Regions from separate parts of the Alcaligenes sp. GW821-FHT11D07 genome, predicted to be linked through region 1. Evidence: riboswitches for the same ligand, from Rfam matches in the RefSeq annotation. Region 1 holds a riboswitch; the other holds the start of a gene.
What was found. Region 1 has a riboswitch for FMN ahead of AC1RSM_RS05030 (riboflavin synthase subunit alpha). Riboswitches for the same ligand answer to the same signal wherever they lie in the genome.
Positions count from the first base shown of each region.

Region 2: another riboswitch for FMN. It lies ahead of AC1RSM_RS15055 (6,7-dimethyl-8-ribityllumazine synthase); the one in region 1 lies ahead of AC1RSM_RS05030 (riboflavin synthase subunit alpha).

Region 1 covers NZ_JBXART010000001.1:1,096,837-1,106,566, forward strand. Annotated here, with positions in the region: gene dsrO (sulfate reduction electron transfer complex DsrMKJOP subunit DsrO) at 1-230, shown strand, start outside; gene nrfD (NrfD/PsrC family molybdoenzyme membrane anchor subunit) at 240-1,271, shown strand; gene AC1RSM_RS05020 (tetrathionate reductase subunit A) at 1,311-4,436, shown strand; gene AC1RSM_RS05025 (AAA family ATPase) at 5,174-5,707, shown strand; gene AC1RSM_RS05030 (riboflavin synthase subunit alpha) at 5,784-6,410, opposite strand; FMN riboswitch at 6,562-6,707, opposite strand; gene AC1RSM_RS05035 (SDR family NAD(P)-dependent oxidoreductase) at 6,776-7,525, opposite strand; gene AC1RSM_RS05040 (LLM class flavin-dependent oxidoreductase) at 7,698-8,990, opposite strand; gene AC1RSM_RS05045 (3-oxoacyl-ACP reductase) at 8,987-9,730, opposite strand, start outside.
Region 2 covers NZ_JBXART010000003.1:441,105-450,834, reverse strand. Annotated here, with positions in the region: gene AC1RSM_RS15085 (sulfatase-like hydrolase/transferase) at 1-336, opposite strand, end outside; gene rimO (30S ribosomal protein S12 methylthiotransferase RimO) at 402-1,721, opposite strand; gene rsmB (16S rRNA (cytosine(967)-C(5))-methyltransferase RsmB) at 1,926-3,230, shown strand; gene AC1RSM_RS15070 (DUF4390 domain-containing protein) at 3,279-3,863, shown strand; gene AC1RSM_RS15065 (sensor histidine kinase) at 3,863-6,199, shown strand; gene AC1RSM_RS15060 (response regulator) at 6,221-6,916, shown strand; gene AC1RSM_RS15055 (6,7-dimethyl-8-ribityllumazine synthase) at 7,032-7,523, opposite strand; FMN riboswitch at 7,620-7,764, opposite strand; gene AC1RSM_RS15050 (sensor histidine kinase) at 7,798-9,147, opposite strand; gene AC1RSM_RS15045 (response regulator transcription factor) at 9,144-9,730, opposite strand, start outside.

The DNA.
Region 1 (9,730 bases):
GTCTGTTGCCAGCCTGTGTGGAAAGCTGTGTGGGCGGTGCCCGCATTATTGGCGACATGAACGACGAAGCCAGCACGATTTCCCAATTGCTCAAAGAGCACAAAGAGGAAATTCGCGTGCTCAAGCCCGGCATGAACACCAATCCGCATGTGTTCTACATCGGTTTGCCGGACGAGTTCGTTGATGGTGTGGATGGCCAGGCCAGTGTGCGCCTGACCACTCAGTTCTAAGGGGCCGCTATGTCTATTATCGAAATTTTGACCCCCGCCTATGAAGTTGCCTGGCTGCCTTGGGCGGTTCAATACTTTTTTCTGGTCGGGATTGCAGCAACCAGCACCGTGTGGGTGTGGCGTTGCGCCTGGTCCAGCGACAGCGCCTTGCGCCGTCTGGAACCGGCCTTGATGATTGTGCTGCTGTGCAGCAGCATTGCTGCACCAGTGTCCTTGCTGGCCGACCTGCATCAGCCCGGTCGTTTCTGGCACTTTTATGCCCATTTCACCCCTTGGTCCTGGATGTCGGTTGGTGCGGTGCTGCTGCCGATCTTCATCGGCCTGTCCGTGGCCAATGTGCTGGCGTGGTGGTTGGACAAGCGTGCGCTGTGGCGATGGCTGAGCCTTGCTTTGCTCCTGTCTGCCGTATCAATTCTGGTGTACACCGGGATGGAAGTGATGGTGCTGCGTTCGCGTCCCCTGTGGAATACCGCCTTCCTGCCGGTCAATTTCACATTGACGGCGGCTCTGGCCAGCTTGGGTGCCATCTTGTTAGTGGCCCGTTTCTTGCCGGGCGGCTTGGCAGCCTTGCCTTTGGGCATTGTGCGCCGCTGGTCTCTTGGTACGATCGCCGCGCTGGTGGTTTGCGCTGCCTCCTGGGCAATAGCCGGTTGGATGGGTTTAAGCGATTCGTTTGGCGCTGCATGGGATCTGTTCCAAACCTATCCGGTGTGGCAGCTTGGTTTTCTGGGCTCTTTGCTCCTGGGTCTGCTCATCGTGTATTTGCTCAGTCGCCCTGCCCAAGCTTTGCGAGGTCCCTTTTATAGCTTGCTGTGCGCTGCCCTGATGCTGGGCTCCGCCTGGGTCTTTCGTTGGATCATTTTTATGGCGGTCCAAGGCGTCCCCAAATACGGTGCTGGCCTGTATCTCTACACCATGCCCTTAGGCAGCGATGGTCTGCTGGGTATGCTGGGCGTGTTGGGCTTGTGCATTGCCTTGCTGGCCGCCAGCACCACCCTGCTTTCTCTGTTCCCCGCCCGTGGCCTTTCCAAAGCGGCTTGAACTTCGCGCAGATAAATCAGATTTCAGGTACTTAATGTCATGAGCAAGAAAAAAGAAACTCCTAACCTGTCTCGTCGACAGGTGCTGACTCGCGGCGGTGCTGCGGTGGGTGGCCTGGCTGCTTTTGCGGCAGGTTATAGCGATACAGTGATCAAGGCCGTGCATGGTCTGGGCCATGGCAGCGCAGGTGTGCCCACAGCCCACGCTACGCGCGGAAACTCCTTAAAGACTGAATTTCGGATAGACCCGATAACAGGCCTGCTGGATACGCAGCCTGGTCAAATCGTCAGCCCGTCTAGCTGTTTGGGTTGCTGGACCCAGTGCGGTGTACGAGTCCGCGTTGATACCGAGACAAATTCGATCTTGCGTATCGCAGGCAACCCTTATCACCCCTTGGCAACCACACGTCCTGCCGCGATGGAACTTCCTGTGCGAGAGGTCTACGCCATGCTGGGCGGTGAGAACGGCCTTGAAGGTCGTGCCAGCGCCTGTGCACGAGGTGCTTCCATGCTGGAACAGCACGCCAGCCCTTACCGTGTGTTGTCGCCCTTGAAGCGGGTGGGCCCCCGAGGTTCTGGTCAGTGGCAACGCATCAGCTTTGAGCAGTTGATTGAAGAGGTGTGCGAAGGTGGTGACCTTTTCAACGAAGGCAAAGTAGATGGTTTGCGTGCGATTTGGGATCATAAAACCCCTATCGACCCGGAAAACCCCGAGTTCGGCCCTATTGCCAATCAGTTGCTCTTTACCGATGCGTCCAACGAGGGGCGTACCCCGCTAATCAAACGCTTTGTTGAACAGTCCTTCGGAACCGTTAACTTCAGCAACCACGGTTCTTATTGTGGTCAGAGCTTCCGAGTAGGCACAGCTGCCGCCTTGGGTGATTTGAAATCCATGCCGCATGGCAAGCCTGACTGGAGCAATGCCCGTTTCGGCCTGTTTATTGGTGCAGCTCCGGCTCAAGCCGGTAACCCTTTCCAGCGCCAGGGCCGCGAGCTGGCCGAGGCGCGTTCACGCCCGGAAAACACCTTCCGCTATGTGGTGGTGTCCCCTATTCTGCCTACCTCGTCCAGTTTGGCCGCTGGCAGTGGCAACCGCTGGCAACCTGTCCTGCCCGGCAGTGACTTGTCCTTGGTAATGGGGATGCTGCGCTGGATTCTGGACAATGAACGTTTTGATGCTGAGTATCTGTCTCGGCCCCATGCTCCTACCGAACAAGATGTGGATATCGCCTCTTGGACCAATGCGAGTCATTTGCTGATCGCTGATCCTGAGCATCCTGAATTTGGACGCTACCTGCGAGGCACAGACCTTGCCTGGGAAAGTGCCGAGGGTAGCGAGCCCGCTTTTGTGGTGTTGGATGATCAAGGCCAATTGCGTGCGTACGAAGACGTAGACAGCGCCACCTTATTTGTAGATCAGCAGGTCACTATTGATGGCAAAGAGGTTCGTGTCTGTACCGCTTTGCAAATGCTGCGCGAGTGCAGCCATGAGCAAACGCTTGAGCAATACGCCAAAGGCTGTGGGGTGACGGAAGAAACCTTGGTGGAACTGACCCGCGAGTTCACCAGCTACGGCCGCCAAGCGGTTGTGGATGCTCACGGTGGCACCATGAGTGGCTCCGGCTTCTACACGGCGTATGCCATTGCCATGCTCAATACCTTGATGGGTAACTTGAACTTGAAGGGTGGCTTAGTGCTGGACGCAGGCCCATTTGGCCCCTTTGGTCCTGGTCCTCGCTATAACTTTGCTCAGTTCCCCGGCAAAGTGAAGGCCAGCGGTGTCAGCCTGTCTCGCAACCGTTTCGCTTACGAAAAATCCAGCGAATTCAAACGCCGTAAAGAGAGCGGCCAAGCTCTTTATCCGGCTCCTGCTCCCTGGTACCCCGCTGTCGGCGGCTTGAGCACTGAGATGATTGCCTCGGGCCTGAACGGCTATCCCTACACGTGCAAAGTGTGGATCAACCACATGAGCAATCCGGTTTACGCCATTGCCGGCTTCAAGAACACCTTGTTGGACAAGCTAAAAGACCCTGCAGCCTTACCCCTGTCCATCTCGGTCAATCCTTTTATCAATGAGACCAACGCCTACGCCGACTACATCGTACCGGACACCGTGACCTACGAAAGCTGGGGAGTCTCGGCCCCTTGGGCTGACGTGATCGCAAAATCCTCAACAGTACGTTGGCCTGTGGTGCCACCACGCGTCGATCGCACGGCAGATGGCAAACCCATCAGTCTGGAGAGCTTCCTGTTTGCGGTTGCTTTGCGCTTGGGCTTGCCTGGATTTGGCAAAGGCGTCTTGAAAGATAAAGATGGCCAAGCTCACGATTTGCTATGTGCAGAGGACTTTTATCTGCGTGGCATGGCCAATATCGCGTACGGAGCCGGTCGCCCTGTGGAAGACGCCACGGATGACGATATGCGCCTTACCGGTGTTGATCGTCTGTTCCCAGAATTGCAGTCTCGATTGCATGCTGAAGAGCAGAGAAAAGTAGCCATGCTACTGACTCGTGGTGGCCGTTTTGATCGGATTGAAAACGCTTGGAAAGGCAATCAGCTGAAAGCCCGTTATCAGCCTACTTTGCAGGTCTGGAGCGAGGATCTAGCCAAAATGCGCCATTCGCTGACCGGCGAACGCCTCAGCGGCTGCCCAAGCTGGTATCCCACCCGGATGGCTGATGGCAGTTCTATGCGTGAACACTACTCTGAACAAGAATGGCCTCTGTTGATGAGCTCATACAAGTCTAATCTTATGAGTTCCATGTCGATTGGAATGGACAGGCTACGTCAGGTTCACCCGCATAACCCGATCTCTCTGAACTTAGAAGATGCCAAGGGTATGGGGATCAGCAATGGTGATCATATTCGAGTCAGCACGCCAGGCGGATCGATCGAAGGCGTTGCTATGGTTCGGGGTGGAATCATGCGCGGTGCAATCGCCATTGAATACGGATTCGGGCATACCGAATTGGGCGCACGATCTCATCAGATTGATGGTCAAGCCATGCCTCACCGTCCTGATCTGGCAGCCGGCGTTAACCTGAACGATCTGGGTTTTGCTGATCCTACCCGTGGTGAAGGTCAGGATAACGTCTGGATTGACTGGGTTTCTGGTGCTGCCGTGCGTCAGGGTCTGCCCGCGAAGGTTGAAAAACTGTCTGCTTAAGCGCCCTGCTCTTTCAACTTGTTGTTGAGAGATAAAAAACGCCGATTGTGTCTTGATGAGCAATCGGCGTTTTGCGTTGACGTCGGGAGTTCAAGAGCATGGTTTATCTGGCGAACAGAGCAAACGCCAGTTGAGTGAGACGTTAACGAGCGATAACCACTGACTTTGATGCTTAGAAAGCCATGTCAGCGCTAGATAGCTTCATTCAAAGTCACCGATTTCGCCCTCTTTTTCTTGTAGACGGTCTTTTTCAATGCAGTAGAATCTTTTCCGTTAATTGCATTTTATATTCTATGACTGGACTTTATAGCGATCGGTCCTTACTGCTGTGACTATGGTTTGGGGGTTTAGCTGTGATTTTTAGCCGGTTTAGCTTCCTTCGTTCCTTCCCATGTCTGCTCAAATACCTAGGGTGACTCTGCTTAAGGATTAATGCGATTCTGAAAGCTAAGCTCGGTATCCTCCTCCACCATTCCCTATATTATTTAAGGACTTGGATCTGATCAGGCCTTTTAAAGATAAAGCCAGCTGCGTTAAACTACGCTCATCTTCACGGCGTCTCTATTCTAGATTCCGCCACCAGGGGCTCTCCCCTACATCCCTACATCCCTACATCCCTACATCCCTACATCCCTACATCCCTACATCCCTACATCCCTACATCCCTACATCCAGCTTCAGTGTCGGGGCATACCGCTGCCCAAAACATCCATCAACCTTTAGAACCACTCTTATTTATGAACGCATTCGTCCTTCTTTCCGGCTGCTCGGGCGGCGGCAAATCTACTTTGTTAGCGGAGCTGGAACAACGCGGATATGCCGTGGTCCAAGAGCCTGGCCGTCGCATTGTTCAGGATCAGTTGGCCCAGGGCGGAACGGCCCTGCCCTGGACGGACATGGAGGCCTTTTTACAGGCTGCAATCAGCATGGCTTGCGCAGACTATTCCAGCGCAGCACGCGATGGCCAATGGGTGTTTTTTGATCGTGGCGTGATTGATGCCGCGTCTGCATTGCAGGAACTCACCGGCAAGCCTGTGCTAAAGCAGATGAATACGCTCTACCCTTATCACCAACACGTGTTTTTGACGCCCCCGTGGCCAGAGATATATCTTTCTGATCCGGAGCGTCGTCATGATATGAACGCTGCAATAGAAGAATACGAACGTCTGGTGCAGGTTTACCCCGCACTCTGCTATCAAGTTAAGGTCTTGCCCAAAATCAGCGTGTCAGAGCGGGCGGATTGGGTCTTGAAAACCCTGACACAAAGATAGATCCCAGCAAAGGCACATAAAAAAGCCGCCAGTCAGAAAACTGGCAGCCCTTTGCTGACTACTTTTTGCCCAATTTTTAAGCAGGCAGAAATCGAGACAGTGTTCCTGCAATAGTGCGTTCCAACACATCTACCAGTACAAGCGTCTGCTGATCCACCTCGATATTCAAGAGATCACCGGCCTTGTACTGGGGGAACGTAGTCTGCCTGAGCGTCTCTGGAATCAGGTTGATCGTAACCACACCGTCTTCCACATCAGCCACCGTCAAGCTGCAGCCGTTCACGCCCAGAAAGCCGCGTGGAAATACGTATTTAGCCCAAGCTTCTGGCATACGAAAACGCAGACGGTTAGCCGCTTCAGAAATGCTTAATTCCAGCACTTCGGCAGTCGTGGCGATATGTCCTGCCATCACGTGGCCACCCACTTCTTCATTGAGCTTGGCCGATCGTTCGATATTGACCAGGTCGCCTGTTTTAAGCCCGCCCAGATTCGTGCGTTCCAATGTGACTGGAATCGCGTCAAAGGTGACTTTAGGTCCGGAAATGCTGGTCACGCTCAGGCACGTGCCTTCAACACTGACGCTGGCGCCCAGTTGCAGATCCACCAGCAGCTCGTCCGTGAAGTCGATTTCAAATTCCGTACGGCCGATCTCGGCTTTAACAGCGGTCAAAGGTCGAACCGCTTTAACAATACCGGTATACATCAGTGCGCTCCTTGGCAGAGTTCATGCAAAAGGCACGCGGCTAATGCAGGGGAAATAGGGAGTTTTTTCATGTGAACGCATCCTTGATTACACAATGCGTCCTCTGGGCTGCAATAAAACACGTCGCTGCCTGTATCACCAGGCAGCGATGCTTCATCTTCTTTCATCCGGACTGTGACCGTCGGCCCAGGTTTTGCACCTGATCTGCTGACCTTTCCTTCGCAGAAAAGCGCTCGCGGGCTTGGGACTGAGCCCTTTACCGCCGGTGGGGAATTTCACCCCGCCCTGAAGACCACTGCAGTGTAAATCCTGAGCTTGGCTCAAAGCAAGCCAGGCTACAGCGCAGTCATAGCGCTAAACAGCCTTTAGGCTTTGCGGTGTACGCTCAAGCCCGCAAAGCTTTGGGCAACCGGCATCAGCTCGATGTAGTTGACGTTCATGTGCGCGGGCGCATTCATGATCCAGGCAATGGTGCCAGCAATATCGTCAGGCGTCAGCGCGTCTACGTTCTGGTACAGCGCAGCCGCTTTATCTTTGTCGCCCAGGCGAACCGTAGAGAAATCCGTACCTGAACACAGGCCAGGCGCGACAGTCGAAACACGAACAGCGGTACCAGCCAAGTCAGCGCGCAGATTACGACCAAATTGATGCACAAAGGCCTTGGTCGCACCATATACATTGCCACCCGCGTAGGCATATTCACCCGCCGTGGAACCCAGGTTAATGATGTGACCACAGTTGCGCTCCACCATGCCCGGCAACAAAGCCTGCGTGATGTGCAACAAGGCGCTGATATTGGTGGCAACCATGGTGTCCCACTGATCCAGCTGGGCATCTTGGGCTTTATCCACCCCTAAGGCCAGACCGGCATTATTGATCAGCACATCGATATGGGGGAAGCGAGCTTTCAGGTCAGTCAACACGGCTTCGGAACGAGCGCGATCGGTCAAATCCACGCTGACAGGCACAAATCGTTCACCCAATTCCGCAGCTAGTGCATCCAGCTTGTCCTGACGACGAGCCAGGCCCAGGACGGTATGTCCCTCAGCGACCAATTGACGGGCAAGCGCAGCCCCAAATCCTGAAGAAGCCCCAGTGACAACGGCGGTTTTCATAGTGCGATCCCTATACAGCTCGCTGCTAGTTCAGCGGGCGACAGTTAAAGCATTAAGGATAGCAAAATTCAGCAAGACCGTAGGCCAATCAAGCAGGGAAAAAGAGGATAAACGCGGCAATCAAAAACTCTGACTTGGCATTTTTACCCACCTTGTCCCCTGCTAACCCTGACTAGGCCGCAGGACGCTCCAGCCCCAGATGACCACGCAAGGTCGTGTGCTCGTACTCGTGTCGGAACAAACCGCGCTTTTGCAGCACAGGGACAACTTGCTCAACAAAGTCTCGGATACCGCCCGGCAAGGACGGTGGCATCAAGTTAAAGCCATCCGCCCCTTCATTACGCCACCAGTGCTCAATCTGATCAGCAATAGATTCAGGTGTGCCCACCATGGTGCAATGACCACCGCCCGCCGCAATACGTCCCAGCAACTGACGCACTGTGGGCTGCTCGGTCTCGATAATGCGTAGCATCGTCGCGTAACGCCCTTTGGGTCCGCTAAAGCTTTCCAACGGAGGCAGCGGCGGCACGGGTGCATCCAGCTCCCAGTTCATGCAATCCTGACCGACAAACATACCCAGCTGACGCAGGGACGTTTCAGCCGGCAAAAGCTCATCCAGTTCCTGCTGTTTACGACGTGCCTCTTCCATGGTGGAGCCCACGTAGGTCACCAGTCCCGGCATCACCGGCACATCAACCCCACGCCCGGTTTCTCGCACGCGTCGTTTGATATCGCGGTAATACGCTTGGGCCGAAGGCAGGTCATAGGCCACCGCATAAATCGCCTCTGCTTTTCGGGCAGCCAAGTCCCGGCCTTGCTCGGAAGCACCCGCCTGAAACAGAACGGGCTGACCTTGAGGGGAGCGTGGCAGTGTCAAGGGCCCATCCACCAGGAAATGATCGCCTTTATGCAAAATCTGGCGAACCTGATCAACCTTGGCGTAATCACCTTGCCTATCCATGAGCAAAGCGCTGTCGCTCCAGGAGTCAAACAGCTGCAAAGACGTGTTCACAAACTCTTCCGCCCGTGCATAACGCCAGGCATGGTCAGGCATGGCCTCGTAACCGTGATTGCGTGCTTCGGAGTCGAACATGGACGTCACCACGTTCCAGCCCATACGGCCATTGGAGAGGTGGTCCAAAGAACACAGCATCCGCGCAGCTACAAAAGGCGTGTAAAAAGTGCTGGACACCGTGCTGATCAAACCGATGCGCTCAGTGGCTCGGGCCAAGGCCGCCATCATGGTCAAGGGTTCCAGAAACCAGCGCGGACCATCCGAAACATTGTCGCTGGACTGACCATCAGCGAAGAAAATAGCGTCCAGCTTGCCACGTTCGGCTAACTGAGTAAGCTCTTCGTAAAACCGCACATCGCCCAAGCGCTCGACTTGCGAGTCCGGATGACGCCACGCTGCCTTGTGATGACCGCAGCCCATAATGAATAAATTGAAATGCAGCTGCCTCATCCGTTTTTCACCAATCCGCCGTCAACAACCAGGTTTTGTCCTGTCACAGCACGTGCCCACGGGCCTGCAAAGAACAAAGCCGCATCGGCAAACTCTTCTGGTGTGGTGACACGGCGCAGCGGTGTGCTGGCAGCAATTAAATCAAAGACCGCTTCTGGCGTGGCGGCCGAGGCATCTGTCGTGCGCAGCAAGCCACCCGAAATCATATTGACCGTAATTTGATCCGGCCCCAGGTCGTGGGACAAGGTGCGAGTCATGGACAGCAACGCGGCCTTGGCGGCGGTGTAGTCGTGATAAGGCACTACGGGGTTCTGAAACAGATTGGTGCCGATATTGATGATGCGACCAAAACCGGCTTGTTTCATACCGGGCAAGGCGGCTTGTGTCGTGTTCAAGGCACCGCCCACAATACCTTCCAATTGCTGATTCAAGTGCGACCAGCGCAGCGTATCGGCATGGGGACGGGCATCACCGTTAAAAGAGAACTGGGGCAGCGCATTGTTCACTACCGTGGTGATGGGCTTGCCAAAGTGAGCTTGAGCGGTGGCAAACAAAGCCTGTACAGCAGCCGCATCCACGACATCAGCCTGCACGGCCAGACACTGCTGGGGGAATTCGTCCGCCAGCGCCTTGGCCGCTGCTTCGCTTTTCAGATAATTGATGACGACATTGGCACCCTGGCGTGCAAAGGCACGTACCAGCCAAGCCCCCAGGCCGCGTGCGCCGCCGGTAATCAGAAC
Region 2 (9,730 bases), on a different contig from region 1:
TTGGTCGATGTAGTGAGGTATGACGGATAGGTTGTCAGTGCGTGTTATGTCCGTCCAGCTTAGTGGCTCTGTAGTAAGCGCTTGCTTGGTGTTGCTGACTTCAGTCAGTAACAGGGTGGCTCCAGCCGTCAGTGCTCCAGCCACAGAACAGGGTAATAGCACCCGTAGCAGGAAATAGCATGCGAAAAGTGGGGCCATGGATAAGCCCAAAGCCAACCAGCGGTACTTCCCTGTTTCATCCAGAAATAGGAAATCCAGATGGTTTTGCAGAATGTGATGCTGGAAATATCCCAGCGCAATAACAACAGCCAGATCGATTAGTCGTGTTCTGATCATGTAATAAACAAGCCGCCCGGCTTGAGGGCCGGGCGGCTGTCAAATGAACTAGGGGACGTTCGAGCTTAGCTTGTTTCGCCGAACAAGTCATACTCACTGGAATCCGTAATGCGCACGCGCACCATCTGGCCGGGTTCCAGTTTCTGTTCGCTGGTAATGAAGACATTGCCGTCGATTTCGGGGGCGTCAGCGCTGGAGCGGCCAACAGCATCGCCGTCTTCGTCGATTTCATCAATCAGCACATCCATTTCTCGGCCAACTTTGGCAGCTAGGCGAGCAGTGGAGATGGCTTGTTGATGCTCCATGAACCGCTCCCAACGCTCTTGTTTGACTTCGTCGGGGACGATGCCATCGAGTTTGTTGGCAGAGGCGCCTTCGACGGGGGAATACTGGAAACAGCCAACGCGATCCAGCTGAGCTTCGGTCATCCAGTCCAGCAGGTATTGGAAGTCTTCTTCGGTCTCGCCGGGGAAACCCACAATAAAGGTAGAGCGGATGGTCAGGTCCGGGCAGTCCTGGCGCCATTGTTTGATGCGCGACAGGGTGCGATCTTCAAAAGCCGGGCGTTTCATGGCGCGCAGCACTGAGGGGCTGGCGTGCTGGAAAGGAATATCCAGATAAGGCAGCACTTTGCCTTCGGCCATCAAAGGAATGATGTTGTCGACGTGGGGATAAGGGTAGACGTAATGCAGACGCACCCAGGCACCTAGTTCCGACAAGGCAGCGCTCAAATCCAGCATGCTGCTCTTGACGGGGCGGCCATTCCAAAAACCGGTGCGCTGACGGATATCCACGCCATAGGCACTGGTGTCCTGAGAGATCACCAGCAGCTCTTTAACACCTGCTTTGACCAGGCGCTCGGCCTCGCCCAGCACGTCGCCTACCGGGCGGCTTACCAGCTTGCCGCGCATGGACGGGATAATACAGAAGCTGCAGCTGTGGTTGCAGCCTTCAGATATCTTCAGGTATGCGTAGTGGCGCGGGGTCAGCTTGATGCCTTGTGGTGGCACCAGATCTATATAGGGGTTGTGATCCAGCGAAGGTGGTGCGGCTTCACGCACGGCGCGCAGTACTTGTTCATATTGCTGGGGGCCGCTGACCGACAGGACAGAGGGGTGAACCTCACGGATCAGGCCTTCGTCCACACCCATACAGCCGGTGACAATGACGCGGCCGTTTTCAGCCAGGGCCTCGCCAATCGCTTCCAGCGATTCGGCCTTGGCGCTGTCGATAAAACCACAGGTATTGACCACCACCACATCAGCATTGTCGTAGCTGGGGGTGATCTGATAGCCGTCAGTACGCAGCTGGGTAAGAATTCGTTCGGAATCGACCAGGGCCTTGGGACAACCCAGGCTCACGAATCCGACTTTGGGGGCGCTCATAGAGGGTCCTTCTGGAGCTTGAGGGCTCGAAATTGGGAAATAGGCTTGATTTTACCGCCCCATGCGCGGATGCGTGTGTATCTTGCACGTCCAGACCCGGCTTGTGTGACAAATAGTGCTACAGTCGCAGTCATATTTTTCTTTTCTAGCGGTTGTCCTGTGTCCGACACACATCTTTCCCCATCCTTGCCCCTGTCTGAAGTCATGCTGCTGAGCGCGCGCAATATTGAAGGCGTGCTGGCAGGCAAATCCTTGACAGAGAGTCTGGCCGCCACGCCAGCTCCTGCCCGTGCGGCAGTTCAGTCTGTCAGCTTCCATGTTTTGCGCCGTTTAGGCCATGCTCGTCAGATCCGTATCACGCTGGTGCCACGTCAGCCCAGCAATACCTGGCTGGATGCCTTATTGCTGGTGTCGCTGGCTTTGCTGGATACGGCTATGCGCGTTCAAGAGGACGCTGAAACCTTTGATGATCGTCCTGATGTGCCGGTATATGCCGTGCATACGGTGGTGGATCAGGCTGTACGGGCGGCAGATAGCCAAGCCGCTTTACGTCTGTCCAAGGGCTTGGTCAACGGTGTGCTGCGTCGCTTCACGCGCGAGCGCAAGATGATTTTGTCCCAAGTGGAAAGCCGTCCGGAAGCTCGCTGGAACCACCCCGGTTGGTGGGTCAAAGAGTTGCGTCGCGCTTACCCTCGTGAGTGGGAAACGTTGTTGCAAGCGGCTAATCGCCCGGGTCCTTTGACCTTGCGCGTTAACCAGCGCCGCTGCTCGGTAGAACGTTTGCAGGCTGTCCTGACGGAAGCTGGCATTGCGTCCAGCAGCCCAGGCGCAGGAGCCGTTACCCTGGATAAAGCCATGCCTGTGCAGGCTATACCCGGTTTTGATTTGGGATGGTGGTCGGTTCAGGACTGGTCAGCCCAGCAAGCAGGCCTGCTCTTGCCGGTGCAAGATGGGATGCGAGTTCTGGATGCTTGCGCGGCACCGGGCGGCAAAACAGCTCATCTGCTGGAACAAGCGGATTTGTCCTTGCTGGCTCTGGATACCGATGGTGAGCGTCTGGAGCGCGTGGGTCATAACTTGCGTCGTCTGGGTCTGGAAAGCGACAAGGTCGAACTTAAGCGTGGTGACGCGGCGCGAACCGCACAGTGGTGGGATGGCCAGCCTTTTGATGCCATTTTGGCGGATGTGCCGTGTACGGCATCGGGTATTGTGCGCCGTCACCCTGATATTCGTTGGCTGCGCCGTGAATCGGACATTGCCGATACCGCCCGTCTGCAAAGCTCTATACTGGATGCCTTGTGGTCCACCTTGAAGGTTGGTGGTCACTTTTTGTATTCCACTTGCTCGATTTTTCCGGCCGAAGGGCAGCAACAGGTCGAAGCATTCCTGGCGCGTCACCCTGAAGCCCGTCTCTTGGACTCTCCTGGCCAGATTTTGCCCGGTGTTGCCGGACGATCACTGGCAGATGGCGACGGTTTTTTCTATGCCTTATTTACGCGCCCGGTTTGACTTGTCACAATTAGGGCTCTGACTTTGTCCTTTTTGCGGTTAATCACGATGTGGCGCGTTTTTCTGTCTTTTCTGCTGATTGCCAACTGCGCGCTAAGCTCGGCCAATACGATTGTGCCGGTCGCTACGTCAGGAGAGCGGGTCGTCAAGGTCGAGCCTCGTATTCGGGACGAAAAACTTTATATCGATGCCGATATCGAGTTCGAACTTAGTCCCGAGCTGCGTACCGCCGCTGAAAAAGGAGTGCCGCTGTATTTCACGGTTGAAGTGGAATTGGCACAGCCCCGTTGGTGGTGGTTCGATAAAAACGTTGTTAAAGAACAACAAACGTGGCGAGTCGTGTATAACGCGCTGACCCGTCAGTGGCGCGTGGGTACCGGGGATCTCTCTTTGCCCGAATCTTCCATGAATGATGCATTGGCCATGCTGCGGCATATCCGCGGCTGGGCCGTGGCGTACGTGGCCGATCTGGATCACGACCAGGAATACCAAGGTCGTGTGCGTCTACGCCTGGATACCTCTTTGCTGGCCCGTCCATTTCAGGTGGACGCCATCAATAGTTCTGCCTGGACACTGGCTACTCCATGGAAAACATTTTCCTTTTCCGTCTCCGTCGACGAGCCCCAACCTTGATTCGCTGGGTCTTGCGTACCGCTCTGTTTGGAGCGGGTGTCAGCGCGTTGGCGCTGTTTTCTTTGCTGGTCTGGTCTACGGGTAACGCCTCGCGCTACGCGCAGCAATATGACTTGCTGCTGGTGCTTAACGGAGTGCTGGCGGCCACATTGATTTCCTGGGTGCTGCTGCTGACGATTCGCCTGTTCAGGCAAATACGTCGCCGCCAGTTTGGCGCTCGCATGACGGCACGCTTTGCCTTTTATTTCACCTTGATCGGCATTATTCCCGGCGCACTGATTTATCTGCTGTCGGTGCAATTTATGTCGCGCTCCATTGAGTCCTGGTTCAACGTGCGAGTGGATTCAGCGCTGGAGTCAGGCTTGAGCCTGGGTCGGGCGGCGCTGGATTCGCAACTGAATGAATTAGAGGGTCGTGCCAATGAGATGGTGTCGGCACTTAATAAAGCGGATAACTCGCAGTACAGCAATTTGTTGATTTCCCTGCGTGAAAACAGCGGTGTGACCGAGGCCATGGTGTTCTCTGGCAATGGTCGCCTGATCGCTTTTTCTTCTAGCCGTTACGACACCTTGCTGCCCGATATGCCGCCTTCCAGCGTGATGAATCAGCTGCGTATTGCAGGCCGTTATGCGGCGGCGGAAGTCGATGATGATGCTCCTGCCCGCGGCACTGATCTGGACGAAGGGGGCTTGCCCGCCGAGTCCACGGGCCTGCGTTTGCGCACGGTATTGCCTCTGGCTGATCCGAATCGTTTTTCCGCTACTTTGACGGGGGCGGCAGACACGCGCTGGTTGCAGGTTATCCAGCCTGTGCCGGAAAAAATTGCTCGCAATGCCAATCAGGTTCAGCAAGGCTTCAGGGACTATCAAGAATTAGCGCTGTCTCGGCAGGGGCTGCGCAAGCTCTACGGTATTACGCTGACACTGGCTTTGATACTGGCCGTATTCACGGCAGTGGCGGCCGCATTGGCCTTGTCGCGTCGTCTGACTCGTCCTTTGCTGACCTTGGCAGCGGGTACGCAAGCGGTGGGCGTGGGGGATTATCGGCCCTTGCCGGAACCGCCCGCCAAAGATGAGGTAGGCCAGTTAACCCGTTCTTTTAACGCCATGACTCGGCAGCTGGATGAAGCCCGACGCATGGTGGAGAAAAACCGTTTGCAACTGGAGCGCTCCAACGTCTATCTGGAGTCTGTGCTCAGTAATCTGTCCAGCGGTGTGCTCGCCTTTGACGAGATGTTCCGCGTGACCATGTTCAACCAAGGGGCGCAGCGTATTTTGCAGGTGGATTTGCGTTCCATTAAGGGCCGTCCGCTGGAAACCCTGGAAGGGGCGATGACCTTTGCCTCTGTCATACGCGAAGCGTTCTCCACGCATCAGGCCATGGGGTCAGATCATCCATATTGGCAGCAGCAATTTGAGCTGGAAATGAAAGAAGGGAACGAAGCGCGTGATACTATCGTCACCGTTCTTGCCCGTGGTACTTTGCTGCGCGTGGATGGTCAGCCTACCGGTTATTTGGTGGTGTTTGACGATATTACTGACGTTATTTCCGCCAGCCGTCTGGTGGCCTGGAGCGAAGTGGCTCGACGTCTGGCACATGAGATCAAGAACCCGCTGACGCCCATCCAGTTATCTGCGGAGCGCCTGGCGATGAAGCTGGAGTCGCAGCTGGACGATGTGCATGCCGCCATGTTGCTGCGCTATACCAATACCATCGTCAATCAGGTGAGTTCACTGAAAAAGATGGTGGAAGATTTTCGTGAATACGCTCGCAAGCCGGCCACTCAGATGCAAAGCTTGAATCTGAACGAGCTGATTACCGAAGTGCTGACTTTATATGGTTGGGACCCTGAAGAGGGTATGGTGCGAGATGACGGCTACAGTGTAGCGATTGATGTGGAGCTGGACCCGCAGCTGCCTGAGGTGCTGGGGGACCCCACACAGTTACGCCAAGTGATCCATAATCTGCTGGCTAATGCTCGCGAAGCCGCTGCTCAGGATCAATCACTTGACCAGGCCCACGTATTTGTTAAAACCATGATTGCAGGGGTTGAAGGTTCCGATTCTTCTGGCACGGTCAGTTTCGTGGTGTCAGATAACGGGCCAGGTTTCGATCCCCAGATGTTGGTGCGTGTTTTTGAACCTTACGTAACCACCAAGCCCACCGGCACGGGTCTGGGACTTGCTATAGTTAAGAAAATCATCGAGGAGCACGGCGGCAGAATCGATGTTTCCAATCGTCGTGAGGGGGGGGCTCGCATTTCCATCCTCTTTACCCGGCTTGCTGGCCAGCATATTCGTCTGGACTCTGGGCGGCGAGCAAACGATAATGCGTAAAAATCACGTAGGTGACGTTTTATGGCCAGAATTCTGGTAGTTGATGACGAAATCGGCATTCGGGAACTTTTGTCGGAAATTCTTTACGACGAAGGGCACACCGTGCAATTGGCAGAAAATGCCGCGCAGGCTCGCGAGGCACGCCTGCGGGGCCGCCCCGATCTGGTCTTGCTGGATATCTGGATGCCGGACACCGATGGTGTCAGCCTGCTCAAAGAGTGGGCATCACAAGGCTTGCTGGATATGCCTGTAGTCATGATGAGCGGCCATGCCACGGTAGACACCGCGGTAGAGGCTACTCGAATTGGCGCGGTCGATTTCCTGGAAAAGCCCATTACCATGCAGCGCTTGCTGAAAACCGTGGCCTCGGGTCTGGAGCGCACCGTCGCGCCCAAGACGCTAGCAGCGGCAGCCCGCCCAGCGGCTACTGGTGGTGAGCGTCGTCCGGAAGCGGTGGCAGCGATGCCCGGCATGGCACCCGCCATGGCTGTGCCTGAAGTTGAACGCGATGAGTCTTTGTTGGGCAGTATCTCTTTGGATCTGCCTTTGCGCGAAGCCCGTGATGAGTTCGAGCGCATTTATTTTGAATACCATCTGCGCCGCGAAAATCACAGCATGACGCGAGTCTCGGAGCGCACCGGTTTGGAGCGCACCCACTTGTATCGCAAACTGAAGCAGTTGGGGATTGACTCTTCGCGCAAGCGTAACCAGTCCTGATACAGTAGTTACTAAATGCGTGGCCTATCACGGCCCGTCTGCCCCTTGAAGCTGCGGTTGAACACAGCTTCAAGGATGCGCAAAACCAAGCGGCCGTTTTCGGCCGCTTGGCATTTTACAGAGCTGCTACCGATGCCACAGGCAGTGCCTGCAGCTTAGTGACGGTATCCATGCAGGTACGTGCTGCTTCCTGCCCCTTGAGCACAAAGTGTCGGTGGAAGTAATCGTGGTGCTCTTTGCCATCGTGGAAATGATGCGGAGTCAGTACGACCGAAAACACAGGCACGTTAGTGCTCAGTTGTACTTGCATCAAACCTTGGATCACGGCGGTGGCCACGAAGTCGTGGCGGTAAATACCGCCATCAACAACCAAGCCGGCAGCCACAACCGCAGCGTATTGCCCTGACTGAGCCAGACGCTGTGCGTGCAGGGGGATTTCAAATGCGCCGCCTACTTCAAAAAAGTCGACCAGGCTGGTGTCATGACCCAAAGCCTGGACCTCGTCGATAAAACCCTGACGGGCTTGATCCACAATGTCTTTGTGCCAACAAGCTTGAATAAAAGCGATGCGGGGAGCCAAAAGATTGGCTGGGGTGATGCTGTTCATGTCGGTTTCCTGTTTTAAGACAACAAACAGGGCATGCAGGAAGCAGGATAGATCAAGCCCATAGGGGAATCACACCCGTACAGGTCATTGAGGGTATCCCGTTCTCTCTTTATCCGGACTATGACCGTCGGCCCCGGAATCACACCGGATCTGCTGTCCCTGACCAGAAGGTCAGGCGCTCGCGGGCTAGGCTTGTGCCATTACCGCCGGTGGGGACTTGCACCCCGCCCTGAGAACGTAGCTGGCCGGAGAGGCCAACCTGAGAAGTGTACCCCTAAACCGTTGTTTTGTCAGAGCAGGGCTGGGCCTGAATCGACAGGGGTAAAAGCAAGCGCAAGCGGCAGTAGGGACCGGATAAAAACTGGGCCTGACCGCCGTGGCGCAGCAAGATTTGACGCACTATGGTAAGCCCCAGACCGGCGCCCTTGCTGCCACTGTCTTGCTTGTGAAAGCGATCGAAAGCGCGTTTTGCCAGCTCTTGTGACAGGGCGGGGCCCTCGTCGTTGATGTCGATGGCGCAATGGTCGGCTTGCGGTCTATGCAGGTGCAGTGTCACCTTGCCAGAACCATGGGTCAGGGCATTATCCAAGGCATTGATAAGGGCTTCGGCCAAGTCGGCCTCGCAAGCTTGAACGATATCTTGTGTGCAATCTTGCTGGAATTGAATGTCTCGGCCTGCCTCTTCAAAAAGCGGCCAGACCTCTCCCATGACGCGGCGGCATAAAGGGGCCAGTGCGGTCTGATCAACAAGCTCAGTGGACTGTTCTTGCTTGCGAGCCAGGCTTAGCCATTGGGTAACCAGCCGCTGTAAATGGGCGATGTCCTCGCGCAGCAGGTGCCAGTCTTGGTCTGTGGGTTGCGCCCTGGTTTGCAGGCGCAAAGACATGACAGCGAGCGGCGTGCGTAGTTGGTGAGCGGCATCTGCGACCAATTGCTGCTCATGATAATAGGCCTGCATCAGTCGGTCCAGACTGTGGTTAACGGACAGTGCCAAAGGGCGGATTTCTTTAGGCAGATCGGTAACGGGAAGGCGTAGCTCCGGCTGGGAGGGACCTAATGTGCTGGCCAGGCTTGCCGCCTGCCTGACCGGTCGCAAGGTCCAATGAATGAGCCAGGCAATCAGCAGCATACCCACTGCACATACAGGCAGCCACAGCAGCAAAGAGCGCCACATGCGTGTTTCCAGCAAAGCACCAATTAATTCCCGTTCCCGTTGGTCACGCTTGGCGACCATCAGAATTTCCCCCGTGGGTAGGGTGACGGAAACTGAGACAACAAAGCCGCTTCGATGTGACTGTTTAAACAGCGATAGCTCATCCTCAGGCTGGGAAGGGCGCAGACGCCGTGGGCTTTGCAGATGGGAGGAGGCCTGAAGCAACTGGCCTTGGGCGCTGTACAGCGAATAGGACATTTCTCCGCCAGCATAGTGAAGCGGCAAGTTGTCCAGCGAATCATCGGCTTGAAAACCCCGGGCAATCTCCTCTGCTTGTAGAAACAGGCTGATGCGACGCAACTCATCGCGCGTGTCGAACAAGGACAGCGCCAGCGCACAAAACCCCAGCGCCAGCATCAATAACAAACTGATCAGCAGTCTGCGGCGCAGACTAAAGGCACGTTTTTTCACAATGAGCGCAGCCGGTATCCAACACCACGGATGGTATCTATGCACACGTGTGCGTTTTGTTCTCGCAGCTTGCGGCGCAGTTTGGAAATCAAGGCCTCGATTGCGTTCAAGCTGATATCGGTCTGGCTTTTATACAGTTGCTCCAGCAAGTAGTCCTTGACCAGCAAGCGCGGGCTGGCCTGCATCAGCTCTTGTAATAAAACGCTTTCCCGCCGGGGCAGCATCAGAGCCTGATCATCCACCCAGGCCTGGCGTACTTCAGGTTCAAAACGCAAATTGGCAATCAGTAGCTGCTGATAACGCTGCGGTGCTGCGCGACGCAAGATAGCGCTCAGTCTGGCCTCCAGCTCCACCAAATCAAAAGGCTTGAGCAGGTAGTCGTCCGCGCCGCTGCGCAGGCCTTGGATGCGGCTATGAACAGCATCGCGGGCACTTAGAATCAGGCAGGGCAGGCGACGGCTTCGATCCGGGTTGTGCAGCAGCGCCAGAATTTCCATGCCATCCATATCCGGTAATCCCAGATCCAGAATCAGGGCATCAAAGTTGTGCTCTTGCAGCAAGGCCAAGCCAATCCTCCCGGTGG